Regions from separate parts of the Cronobacter sp. 153480017-3 genome, predicted to be linked through region 3. Evidence: predicted binding sites of a transcription regulator. Region 3 holds the regulator's gene; each other region holds the start of a gene.
What was found. Region 3 encodes LexA, which represses DNA repair genes until DNA is damaged. Its sites were predicted from a motif close to TNCTGTATGTACATACAGNA; they were not measured.
Positions count from the first base shown of each region.

Region 1: ACUW6V_RS02785 (YebG family protein) is a predicted target of LexA. The motif match lies at 1,648-1,667, and genes of this name have one in related genera.
Region 2: sulA (SOS-induced cell division inhibitor SulA) is a predicted target of LexA. The motif match lies at 2,246-2,265, and genes of this name have one in related genera.

Region 1 covers NZ_JBSEYN010000001.1:564,784-569,290, reverse strand. The annotation lists gene ACUW6V_RS02795 (bifunctional 4-hydroxy-2-oxoglutarate aldolase/2-dehydro-3-deoxy-phosphogluconate aldolase) at 1-317, shown strand, start outside; gene purT (formate-dependent phosphoribosylglycinamide formyltransferase) at 371-1,549, opposite strand; gene ACUW6V_RS02785 (YebG family protein) at 1,682-2,032, shown strand; gene yebF (protein YebF) at 2,409-2,756, shown strand; gene ACUW6V_RS02775 (tellurite resistance TerB family protein) at 2,871-3,551, shown strand; gene ptrB (oligopeptidase B) at 3,641-4,507, shown strand, end outside.
Region 2 covers NZ_JBSEYN010000002.1:431,704-436,210, forward strand. The annotation lists gene matP (macrodomain Ter protein MatP) at 1-134, shown strand, start outside; gene ompA (porin OmpA) at 319-1,362, opposite strand; gene sulA (SOS-induced cell division inhibitor SulA) at 1,719-2,225, opposite strand; gene ACUW6V_RS06440 (TfoX/Sxy family DNA transformation protein) at 2,443-3,057, shown strand; gene yccS (YccS family putative transporter) at 3,048-4,507, opposite strand, start outside.
Region 3 covers NZ_JBSEYN010000003.1:561,826-566,332, forward strand. The annotation lists gene dinF (MATE family efflux transporter DinF) at 1-1,191, opposite strand, end outside; gene lexA (transcriptional repressor LexA) at 1,317-1,925, opposite strand; gene ACUW6V_RS10505 (diacylglycerol kinase) at 2,034-2,402, opposite strand; gene plsB (glycerol-3-phosphate 1-O-acyltransferase PlsB) at 2,535-4,507, shown strand, end outside.

The DNA of each region.
Region 1 (4,507 bases), on a different contig from region 3:
CTATCCCGCTCATCCCGGGCATCAGCACCGTGTCTGAACTGATGCTGGGCATGGATTACGGCCTGAAAGAGTTCAAATTCTTCCCGGCGGAAGCCAATGGCGGCACCAAAGCGTTGCAGGCCATCGCAGGGCCGTTCTCCCAGGTGCGTTTCTGCCCGACCGGCGGCATTTCGCCTGCCAACTACCGTGACTACCTGGCGCTGAAAAGCGTGCTGTGCATCGGCGGCTCCTGGCTGGTACCGGCGGACGCGATGGAAGCGGGCGACTGGGATCGCATTACCGAACTTGCCCGCGAAGCGGTGGAAGGCGCGCAGTAATTTTTGCGCGAGATAAAACGCAGCGCGCCGCCTTCACGGGCGGCGCGTTTTTTTTAGCCTTTAACGCTCACGGCCGCGGCGGATGCTTTCGCGCGCGCGATGGCGTCATCGGCCGTTTCGCCGGTGGCGAGCGCCACGCCGAGGCGGCGCGAACCGTCGATTTCCGGCTTGCCGAACAGCCGCAGTTGCAAACCCGCGCCCAGCGCCCCGGAGAGCTCGCCAAATTTGACGTCATCACTTGTTAGCGTTGGCAGGATCACCGCCGAGGCGGCCGGGCCGTACTGGCGAATGCCCCCGACCGGCAGGCCGAGAAACGCGCGCGCATGCAGCGCAAACTCTGAAAGATCCTGCGAGATGAGCGTCACCATCCCGGTGTCGTGCGGGCGCGGCGACACTTCACTGAATATCACTTCATCGCCGCGGACAAACAGCTCCACGCCAAACAGGCCGTAACCGCCGAGCGCTTCTACCACCTTCTGCGCAATCTCCTGCGCGCGAGAGAGTGCCACATCGCTCATCTGCTGCGGCTGCCAGGATTCGCGGTAATCGCCATCTTCCTGGCGATGGCCGATGGGCGCGCAGAAATGCACGCCATCCACGGCGCTGATGGTCAGCAGGGTGATCTCAAAATCAAACTTCACCACGCCTTCAACGATGACTTTCCCCGCGCCTGCGCGTCCGCCCTGTTGCGCGTACTGCCAGGCGCTCTCCAGCATCTCTTCGCTGCGGATAAAGCTCTGGCCCTTGCCGGAAGAGCTCATGACCGGTTTGACGATGCACGGCAGACCAATTTTCGCCACCGCCTCGCCAAATTCCGCTTCGTTTTCGGCGAAGCGATAGGCGGAGGTCGGCAGGCCAAGCTCTTCAGCGGCGAGACGGCGAATACCTTCACGGTTCATCGTGAGACGCGCGGCGCGGGCGGTGGGCACCACGCGCTGGCCTTGTTGTTCAAGCTCCACAAGCGCGTCGGTCGCGATGGCTTCAATCTCCGGCACGATGAAATCCGGCATCTCCTGCGCCACCAGTTTTTTCAGCGCCGCGCCATCGAGCATATTGATGACGTGGCTGCGGTGCGCCACCTGCATGGCGGGCGCATCGGCGTAGCGGTCGACGGCGATCACTTCAATGCCCAGACGCTGGCATTCGATCGCCACTTCTTTTCCGAGTTCTCCTGAGCCAAGCAGCATCACGCGGGTTGCTGACGGGCGTAGTGCGGTTCCTAACATAGCCATAGCGGTATTCCTGCTGTGTGAAATTCTGGCGGCAGTATATACGAAAACGTTTGCCTTGCGCAGCGCGCGCCGTTTGCATTTCCCGTTTCACAGCGTTATACTGTATATAAATACAGTAACGGGAGTTGCAACATGGCGGTAGAAATCAAATACGTCGTAATCCGTGAGGGTGTGGAAAAAATGTCATTTGCCAGTAAGAAGGAAGCCGACGCCTGGGACAAAATGCTGGATTTAGCCGAAGCGCTGGAAGGCTGGTTGGGTCAGGCGCCTGTCGGTTTTGCGGAAGGTCAGGTTGAGCAACTGGCGTTGTGGATGGCGGAGCAGAAAGACAACCTCAGCACCATCGTGCGCACCGGTCGTCTGCCGCAGGAAACCAGCGAGCAGACTGACGGCACAGCCGAGGCTTCGACTGAAGAATCAGCTGAAAGCGAAGAGGGCACCGTCGCGCTGCACAGCGCGCGTAAACGCACCAAAGCGGCCTGATAGCTTTCTCTCTGTGTCGCTGGCGGGTTTACCTCGCCAGCGGTGCGGTTTCCTGCGGTTTCCTGCGGTGCCGCTTTGGCGCACCAGTGGCGTATGCTGCGTTCGCAAAATGCGGGCGCTGTGGCTACAGGCGAATTCCTCTCTGTTATATTTTCCTGCGGTCTGCGGTCTGCGGTCTGCGGTCTGCGGTCTGCGGTCTGCGGTCTGCGGTCTGCGGTCTGCGGTCTGCGGTCTGCGGTCCAGGATATATAACGCAACGCTTTTTGCTCTTCTGCTGATATTCCCCTTCGTTTAATCCCTTCCTTTTGTGTGGTTCGCTTGCGCTTCGCTGGTTTTGTACCAGGCTTTTTTCATCACCCGTCTTCGGAGAAGTACGATGAAAAAAGCAGCAGGAGCCCTGATTTCTTTTTTGTTACTCACCGCGGCAAGCGCCGTACACGCTGACGATCCGCGTAAGGTGCATTTCCCTAAATGCGAAGCGATGACGGCGGAAGGCATTGCCGCGAGCGTGAAGCGCGACTATCTGCAAAACCGTATCGTGAAATGGGCGGACGACCAGAAAACGTTAGGGCAGGCCGATCCGGTCGCCTGGATCAACAGTAAAGAGATCGTCGGCAAAGACGATAAATGGACTGTTCCGCTGACCGTGCGCGGTAAAAATACCGACATTCACTATAAAGTGATGGTCGACTGCGCGGCAGGCGAGGCGCATTACCAGCACTGATCCTCTGCGGCCCTTTCCGGGGCCGCGTCTTTTCCCTTCCTTGCGGTTCCCCGACACATCTTGACGTCCGCTCGCTTACGCTTGGGTTATGACTCATCAGCGCAGAGGAACATAATGAGCAACTGGTTAACACAGCTTCAGTCGATGCTGGGGCAGAGCGGCGGCATGTCATCCGGTAAACCGGGTATTCAGGACGCGTTGCGCTCTAAAGGGTTGAGCAGCCTGATAACCCCTGGCGCGCTCGGCGGTCTCGCGGGCTTACTGGTCGCCAGTAAATCGTCGCGCAAGCTGCTCGCGAAATATGGCGGCGGCGCGCTGCTGGTGGGCGGCGGAGCCGTGGCGGGCACGGTGCTGTGGAACAAGTACAAAGATAAAATCCGCGCGGCGCACCAGGATGAGCCGCAATACGGGCAACAGCAGACGCCGCTGGATCGCCGCGCCGAGCGTCTTGTGCTGGCGCTGGTCTTCGCCGCCAAAAGCGACGGGCATATCGATGACAGTGAGCGTGCGGCCATTGAGCGTCAGCTACGCGAAGCGGGCATCGAAGAGCAGGGGCGCGTGCTGGTGGAACAGGCGATTAATCAGCCGCTCGACCCGATGCGCCTTGCCGCCGACGTGAAAAACGAAGAAGAAGCGCTGGAGCTCTATTTCCTGAGCTGTGCCGCAATAGACATCGATCACTTTATGGAGCGCAGCTATCTGCAGGCGCTTGGCGACGCTCTTAAAATCCCGCAGGAGGTGCGTGAGGAGATTGAGCGCGACATCCAGCAGGAGAAAAAAGCGCTGCCGGGATAAGCAGATAATGTCATAAACACGCATGTTTCGCTTGCAACGCGCGCGGGTTTTGCCACCCTTACAGGGTGTTAAACAAAAAGAACAGCGACATGCCACCGAAAGCGAAACAGATCCCCTACGCCATCACACAGCATGGCGACACCCGCATCGACAACTATTACTGGCTGCGGGACGACACGCGCTCGCAGCCGGACGTGCTGGATTATTTACGCCAGGAGAATGACTACGGGCGACGCGTGATGTCCACGCAGAGCGCGCTGGAAGAGCGGCTGCTCTCTGAAATGGTCAGCCGTATTCCGCCGCGTGACGTCTCGGCACCTTACGTCAAAAATGGCTATCGCTACCGGCAGATTTACGACACCGGCTGCGAATACGCCATCTACCAGCGCCAGTCGGTTGTCCTTAGCGAGTGGGAAGCCTGGGAAGAACTGCTGGATGGCAATAAACGCGCCGCCCGCAGCGAATTCTATACGCTTGGTGGGATGGATATTGCGCCAGATAACACCGTGATGGCGGTGGCGGAGGATTTTCTCTCACGCCGCCAGTACGGGCTGCGCTTTCGCAATCTCGAAACCGGGCAGTGGTACCCGGAAGTACTGGAGAATGTCTCCGCGAGTTTCGTCTGGGCCAACGACTCCCGCACGCTCTATTACGTGCGTAAACATCCGGTGACGCTGCTGCCGTACCAGATCTGGCGGCACACCCTCGACACCGCCGCCGATCAGGATGAGCTGGTTTATGAAGAAAAAGACGAGACGTTTTACGTCAGCCTCTACAAAACCACCTCGCAGAATTTCATTCTGATTTTCCTCGGCAGCGCCACCACGACAGAAGTGCTGCTGGTGAACGCCGATCTCCCGGACGCGCCGCCGCTAAGCTTTCTGCCGCGCCGTAAAGATCACGAATACAGCGTCGATCACTTCCAGCATATGTTTTACATCCGCTCCAACCGCGCC
Region 2 (4,507 bases), on a different contig from region 3:
CGCAGCGCCGCGGCATCACCCTTTCAGAAACAATCGTGCAACTGATTGAAGACGCCGAGCGCAAAGAGAAATATGAAAACCATATGTCGACGCTGAAACAGGATTTACAGGCATTGCTGGGGAAGAAAGAGTAACCCGAGAAGGCTCATGAGAGGGCGAGGCGGTTATTTTTTGCTACTACATGCAGCAGAGAAATTACTTCTGGCTGTAAAAGGAAATAATGCGCTTAAGCGCATCTCATCAGAAATTCAATCCAAATGACAAGATTTCCGGCCAACAAAAAACCCCGCCGTAGCGGGGTTTTTCTAAACGTTTAACTTAAGCCTGCGGCTGAGTTACAACGTCTTTAACGCCTTTAACTTCGATCTCTACGCGACGATCCGGACCCAGGCACTCGATCAGAGCAGCGCGAGGTTTCACGTTGTCACAGGTGTTGCCAGTGACCGGATTGGATTCGCCCATACCACGTGCGGAGATCTTGTTGGACGGGATACCTTTGGAGATCAGGTAGTCAACAACGGACTGAGCACGTTTCTCGGACAGACCCTGGTTGTAAGCGTCAGAACCGATACGGTCGGTGAAGCCCAGAACCACGACGGAACCGTCTTTCGGATCCAGGTTGCTCAGCTGAGAGTACAGCTGATCCAGCGCCTGCTGACCTTCCGGTTTCAGGGTCGCTTTGTTGAAGTTGAACAGAACGTCAGACTTCAGGGTGAAGTGCTTGGTCTGTACTTCCGGAGCCGGAGCCGGAGCCGGAGCTACAACTGGAGCTGCATCTTCCTGCTGACCGAAACGGTAGGAAACACCTACGCTCAGCATGCCGTTGTCCGGACGAGCGCCAACAGTCTGCGCGTCACCGATGTTGTTAACCCACTGGTATTCCAGACGGGTAGCGATATCGCGGGTCATCGCCCACTCAACGCCGCCAGCGAATACCGGAGAAACGCCAGTGTCGTGGTCGTCGCCGCCGATGTTAGAAGAGGAGTCAGCACGCCATACCATGCCGCCCAGACGGGTGTATACGTCCAGGTCGTCGGTTACCGGGTAACCCAGTTTAGCGGTCAGCTGTACGCCCTGAGCTTTGAAAGCGCCGTTTACAGTGTCGCCTTTATACGGCATGCGGCCCAGCCAGTCGTAGCCCATTTCGAAACCAACGTACGGGTTAACCTGGTAACCACCGAACGCGCCTGCGCCCAGCTGGCTTTCGTGAGTCGGGCCGTCGTTAGGGATAAAGCCGGTATCGTGGAACTGGGACCAACCCAGTTTGCCACCTGCGTACCAGGTGTTATCTTTCGGTGCGGCCTGCGCTACGGTAGCGAAGCCAGCCAGTGCCACTGCAATCGCGATAGCTGTCTTTTTCATTTTTTGCGCCTCGTTATCATCCAAAAAGGCCATGCGCTTTTCCTTGGGAAAAGTTCACGGTTAAATCCTTCACCGGGGTATAGCTCAATGGTTACTCTACCGATAATGTCGGTTTATTGATGAGCACCCTGGCGAGGTAAAGTCTACAACGTAGTTGAAAACTTACAAGTGTGAAGTCCGTCAGGCATATGAAAAAAAACAACTTGCGAAAGCAAAATTTAACATTTTTGATGAAATTTTAATCGCTCGTAAAGTGCGAAAGCGGACGTGAGTGCCCGTCTGGCCGTTCATTCACCACTATCGCTTCTGATAAAGAGACACGCACAAAAAATTGCCAGGAATTATCCTAAAAAAGATTAATGCACCATGCCAGAGTGAATTCTTAAGGCAGAACGTGGTCGGTCACCCGGCAGAGAGGGTTGAACAGGACGCATTAAAAAACCCATGGCGTTACCTTTCTCGGCCGCTGCAGTCAGACGGCGATGTTCATCATCCGTTAGATCGTCATGCAGCCAGGCAATTACCACGCTGTAGTTGCCGGTTTCCAGCGCACGGATCATAGAATCAAGCGTAACCTGCGGGTTCATCTGGCTGACTTGCATCACTTTGGTCAGCGGCAAACCAGCGGATTCCACCCATTCACGGCTAAGACGTTGCTGCGGAGTCAGCCACAGCTGCCAGCGGGATTGCTGCCCGAGCTGCTGCAAGAGCGGCAGCAGGACCAGTTGCGTCATCCACGGCTGGTCTTCGTTGTACATCACTTCACTGATCAGCCCTCGGGTTTCCGCCTGAGCCAAAGCGCCCGCCGTTTCTTTTGCCAGACGACGTGAGCCATACGCGCGATTTTGATGAGAAGAGTACATAAAGGTCCAGCCTCGCTAGTTACTGTATGCATATACAGTAATGCTGGCGCGACCAAAGATCAATCGAAATTTCGGAAAGCATCTCGCAAATTTCGCATCTCGTTCCACTTAAAACAAAATTCGGATTGCTCACGGCGCGCAACTTTCATATGTTCCTGTTAAGGGAAACGCTAATGGAATTTTTTATCCATTACTGGTTGATATAAAAGGAATAATCATGGATAAATCTTCGTCTGACACGCTGGTTCGGGTGCAGAATACACTTTCATCTTTGGGAAATGTTACCCATCGTTCACTGTTTGGCGGCTATAGCCTGGCCATTGATGATGCCGTGTTCGCCATGGTGGCAGGAGGAAAACTATACCTGCGCGCCAGCAATGAGAGTCGTGACTACCAGCACGCCCACAATCCGCCGATGCTGGTCTGTACCCGACGCGGTCGTCACATCAGCCTCAATTATTATCTTGTAGATGACACGCTCTGGAATTCACCAGCCTTGCTGCGCGATCACGCACGAATGGCGCTGGCCTGCGCGCGGGCGGAAAAAAACGAGCGTGCCCGCGAGCGGCGGGTCAAAGATCTGCCCAATCTCAATGTTCAGCTGGAAGTCTCATTATGGGAAGCGGGAATACGCGATGTGGAAACGCTCTGCGCATACGGTGCGAAAGAGTGCTGGCTTAAGCTGCGCAAAGCCCGGAAAAATCTCAGTCTGCAAGTATTGTATGCGCTTCAGGGTGCCATCATCGGCACCCATGAAGCAGCGTTACCTGTGCACATTCGCGAGGAACTGCTGGAGTGGTTTATGCAGCTTTCGGTGCAAAATCAGTCCTGAATAAGTTGACGCTGCAGTCGACTGATTTCCGGCAAAATAGAGATTAACAACCCGATTTGCTGAAGCACCAGCGGCTCTTTACTCTCCTGGCGCGGCTCTATCTGCTCAATACGCTGCGCCAGTTGCGTTAGTGAGTTTTCTACTCGCGCTTCATCGGCAGGCTGATGATGGAGCGCGTCATCCACATAACAGACGGCGTCGTCGAGCAGAGAAAGGATCTCCTGGCGCGTCAGTTTTTCGCGGTGAGCACCCAGAGCTGAAATATAGCTGGTCAGCGTGTGGTTAAGGCACAGAAAGCGGAAAGCGAGTTCGCGCATCTGCGCGCTGACGCGAGGCTCACTGGACATGTTCGACACCACCGAGGCCAGCTCCGCATCGCTGTTATGCGCGTCGCGACGCGCGATGCGATACGCGAGACGGTTATCGCGCCCCTGATGGTACTGCTCAAGGATGGCATCCAGATAGCGACAGTTGGCGTTAAGCGCGCGCTCCAGTACCACCGGCAACCGGCGAAAACGCCAGTCGGGCCAGATAAAGCTCACGGCACACCACGCGATAGCGCAGCCGATTATCGTATCCACCACGCGCGGCAGAGCGACTTCAAACCCTTCGCCCAGCAGGTTAAAGCACAGCAAGACCAAAAGCGTGATAAACAGCGTGGCGTGCGCGTATTGCACTGTGCGAAACACAAAAAACAGCACGCCGGTAATCACGATGAGTACCAGTTGGCCTTCCAGCGAAGGCACGAAATAAAGCACCGGAATACCGACCGCCACGCCCGCCAGGGTGCCGATAATGCGCAGCGTCAGGCGATGTCGCGTGGCGTTGTAGTTCGGCTGGCACACAAACAGGCTGGTCAGCAAAATCCAGTAGCCGTGGTTCAGCCCGGTGAACTGAATAAAGGCGTAGCCCACGCAGAGCACAACGGACATCCGCACCGCATGGCGGAACAGCGCGGACTGCGGCGTCAGATTACGCGTCAGGCGAAACCACACATCGCTAAAGCCGTTCAGGCTGTCATCGGCAAGGCTGTGCTCGCTCTCGCTGGCATCTGCCTGTGTAAATGGCTGTTCTGATTCGATCGTCGCGAGCTGAGCGTCGATAGCCTTCAGATTCGCGACCAGAAAGCGCACGGCTTTAATTTCTGATGCCGAGCCACCGGCCGCGGCGGTGCGATCGAGTGCGGCGTCAAGGTGCGTAAACGCGCGCTCAAAACGCGGGTCATGCTGATAGGGCGTACGAAGCAGCACAGAGCGCGCCAGTTGCTGACACGCCTGTGATTGCATCGAAAGCAGCCGCTGGAAGCGGAACATCACGTCGCTGTAGCGGAAGGTGTCCCGCAGCGTCTGATACTGGATATGCGACGAACTGGCGCGCTCATGAATATCCTGAGCGACAAAATAGTAGTGCAGTGTACGGCGCGTGCTGCGCTGACCGCGGTCGCCGCGCA
Region 3 (4,507 bases):
CGTCAGGCCAAAACCGAGCGCCGCGACGGCCATGCTGTTACGCATCTCCGCCCCGCGCGTCGCGCCGATAAACATACCATCCAGCAGATAACACCAGACGCCGACCACCGGCAGGATCACCTGCCAGAAGAGATAGGGCTGCGCCAGCGCCTGAAGCGAAGGTAATGACGTGAGCAGTGACACAATGTACTGCCCCGCCACGGCATACAGCAACGCGAACGCCAGCGCCACCATCCCTGCTTGTCGGCATGCCGCGCGCCAGACGCTGCTCAGCTGCGATTTATCCTGCGCGCCGAAGGCCTGCCCGGCATGGGCTTCAACGGCGTAGGCGAAGCCATCAAGCGCATAGGCGGTGAAGGTCAGAAGGGTCATCAGAATGGCGTTCACCGCGACGATATCGCTGCCGAGCCGTGCGCCAAACACCGTGATGGAACCGAAGCAGAGTTGCAAAAGCAGCGAGCGCAGCATGATGTCGCGGTTAAGCGCAAGCAGTCGGCCAACGCCGCCGCGCCACGCGGTTTTCAGCATCGCAAGGGTAATACCGCGCAGGCGCAGCACGCGGGCCGCCATCACAAGACCGATGCCAAGCGTCGCGTACTCTGCCAGCGCCGTCGCCAGCGCCGCGCCCTGGACGTTAAGGCCAAGCCCCATCACGAACCACAGATCGAGCACGATATTAAGCAGATTGCCGACCACCAGCAGGATCACCGGCGCGCGGGCGTACTGCACCCCTAACAGCCAGCCAAGCAACACCAGATTAGCGAGCGAGGCGGGCGCACTGAGCCAGCGGATTTCGAGAAACCGTCGGGCCTGCGTCAGCACCGCGTCGCTGCCGCCGGTAACATGCAGCGCCAGATGTATCAGCGGCTCACGTAGCGCGATAATCAGCATACCGGCGATAAGCGCCAGCGCCATGGGCTGCACCAGGGCGCGGGCCAGCGCTATCGGATCGCGCGCGCCAAACGCCTGCGCGGTCAGGCCGGTGGTGCTCATCCGTAAAAAAAGCAGCAGCATAAACAGGAAGCTTGTGGCCGTAGCGCCCACCGCGACGCCGCCCAGATAGACGGGGCTGTCGAGATGACCAATAACCGCGGTATCCACCAGGCCTAAGAGCGGCACGGTGATATTTGAGAAAATCATTGGCAGCGCGAGGCGCCAGAGAGCTTTATCGGTAGAAGTGAGAAAGGGCATATGGCGTTCCGATGCCGTTACGCGAAGATGAAAAAATATGCAGTCTTTAGCCGACGGGAGAGGTCATTACCGTAACCGGGGCGGGCCAGTTACGGTAATGCGGCGTCAGTGAGCCAGGAAAGGGCTCAGAGCCATTCGCCGTTGCGGATAACGCCGACCGCCAGACCTTCGATAGAGAAGTTATGCTCGCGCAGATCCACCACAATCGGTTTAAACTCGCTGTTTTCCGGCAGAAGCTCAACGGTATTACCCTGTTTTTTCAGGCGTTTTACCGTTACTTCATCATCAATGCGCGCGACGACGACCTGCCCGTTGCGCACATCCTGCGTTTTATGAACCGCCAGCAGATCGCCGTCCATAATCCCAATATCTTTCATCGACATCCCGCTTACGCGCAGCAGAAAATCGGCGTTTGGCTTAAACAGGCCAGGATCAACCTGATAATGCCCTTCGATATGTTGCTGAGCCAGCAGCGGTTCACCCGCCGCCACACGCCCTATCAGCGGCAGCCCGTTTTCTTCTTCCTGCAACAGACGGATACCGCGCGACGCGCCGGAGACAATCTCAATCACCCCTTTACGCGCCAGCGCTTTAAGGTGCTCTTCCGCCGCGTTCGGCGAACGGAAACCCAGACGTTGCGCGATTTCCGCACGCGTAGGCGGCATGCCGGTCTGGCTGATGTGATCCCGAATGAGATCAAACACCTCTTGTTGCCTGGTAGTTAATGCTTTCATTCCGCCCCCTGGGTGCATATACAGTGATGCTGTGAGTATATACAGCTAAAGGTGATTTTAAAACCATAACCGGTTAAAAAAGCGCTTCTTTCGCGATTTCTGGAAAACTTATCGCAAATGCTGCCAGAGCAGCGTGACCCACACGACGAGCGCGAGGATAATCGACAGCAGAACGGCGGCGGAGCCCATATCTTTGGCGCGCCCTGAAAGCTCATGAAATTCAGGGCCGATGCGATCCACCACCGCTTCGATGGCGCTGTTGAGAATTTCGACAATCATTACCAGCGTAACGGAGCCAATCAGCAGCACGCGGGTGATCGGATCGACATCCAGCCAGCAGGCGATAAGAATAGCCGCTATCACGGCGACCCCTTCCTGGCGGAACGCCGCTTCATTTTTCCAGGCGGCGCGTAATCCCTTCCAGGAATAGCCGGCAGCGTTAATAATTCGGGTTAACCCCGTGGTGTTATTGGCCATGACAAGAAACCTTTTTTAAATTCAGGCGTCAATGCTAATGCGCTTCGATAAAGAAGCACCACAGAAATTCTACGGAGTTTCTGATATTCTTGCGCCGCAATTGCATTATTAACCAGAGGCTTTACATCGTTTATGTCCGGTTGGCCACGAATTTACTACAAATTACTTAATTTACCATTAAGCGTGCTGGTAAAAAGCAAGTCCATCCCGGCGGCGCCTTGCCCCGAACTTGGGCTCGATACGTCACGCCCTATCATGTATGTGTTGCCATATAACTCGAAGGCGGATCTCCTGACGCTACGCGCGCAGTGCCTGGAGCACGATCTGCCCGATCCGCTGGATCCGCTGGTCATCGACGGCACCGAACTGCCGCGCTATGTGTTTATCCATGGCGGCCCCCGCGTGTTCACTTACTACACGCCGAAAGAAGAATCGATCAAACTCTTCCACAACTATCTCGATCTGCATCGCAGCAACCCGGATCTCGATGTCCAGATGGTACCGGTGTCAGTTATGTTTGGCCGCTCGCCAGGCCGCGAAAAAGGCGAGGAAAACCCGCCGCTGCGCATGCTGAACGGCATTCAGAAATTCTTCGCGGTCTCGTGGCTTGGCCGCGACAGCTTTGTGCGCTTCTCACCGCCCGTATCGCTGCGCCGTATGGCGACCGAGCACGGCACCGACAAGCGTATCGCCCAGAAACTGGCCCGCGTGGCGCGCATGCACTTCGCCCGCCAGCGCCTCGCCGCCGTCGGCCCGCGCCTGCCTGCGCGCCAGGATCTCTTTAATAAACTACTCTCGTCAAAAGCGATTGCCCGCGCCGTCGAAGACGAGGCGCGCACTAAAAAAATCTCGCACGAGAAAGCCCAGCAGAATGCTGTCGCGTTGATGGAAGAGATCGCCGCCGACTTCTCCTACGAGGCGATTCGTATTACCGATCGCGTGCTTGGTTTCACCTGGAACCGCCTCTACCAGGGCATTAACGTGCATAACGCCGAGCGTGTGCGCCAGCTTGCGCACGACGGCCACGAAATTGTCTATGTGCCCTGCCACCGCAGCCATATGGACTATCTGCTGCTCTCGTATGTGCTCTATCATCAGGGGCTTGTGCCACCGCATATCGCCGCGGGCATCAACCTGAACTTCTGGCCCGCCGGGCCGATTTTCCGCCGCCTGGGCGCGTTCTTTATCCGCCGCACCTTTAAGGGTAATAAGCTTTATTCGACGGTGTTCCGCGAATATCTCGGCGAACTTTTCAGCCGTGGCTATTCGGTGGAATATTTCGTGGAAGGCGGGCGTTCACGTACCGGTCGTCTGCTTGACCCGAAAACCGGCACGCTCTCCATGACCATTCAGGCCATGCTGCGCGGCGGCACCCGCCCGATTACGCTGGTGCCGATTTACATTGGCTATGAGCATGTGATGGAAGTGGGCACGTATGCCAAAGAGCTGCGCGGTGCCACCAAAGAGAAAGAGAGCCTGCTGCAGATGCTGCGCGGCTTAAGCAAGCTGCGTAACCTCGGTCAGGGTTATGTGAACTTCGGCGAGCCGCTGCCGCTCATCACCTTCCTGAACCAGCACGTGCCGGAATGGCGTGATGCTATCGATCCTATCGAAGCAGTACGCCCGGCGTGGCTGACGCCAACGGTGAATGAGATTGCCGCTCAGCTGATGGTGCGTATCAACAACGCAGGCGCGGCCAACGCCATGAACCTGTGTTGCACCGCGCTGCTGGCCTCGCGCCAGCGTTCGTTAACGCGCGAGCAGCTTACCGAGCAGCTCGATTGCTACCTGAGTCTCCTGCGTAATGTGCCTTACGCCGCAGATGCCACGGTGCCGGATGCCACGGCAACGCAGCTCATCGAACACGCGTTGCAGATGAATAAGTTTGAAGTCGAGAAGGACACCATCGGCGACATCATCGTGCTGCCGCGTGAACAAGCGGTGCTGATGACTTACTACCGCAATAACATCATGCATATGCTGGTGCTGCCGTCGCTTATCGCCGCTATCGTCACCCAGCATCGTCGCATCAGCCGCGAGGCGGTGCAGCAACAGGTGGAACTGTTATTCCCGATGCTGAAGACGGAGCTGTTCCTGCGCTGGGA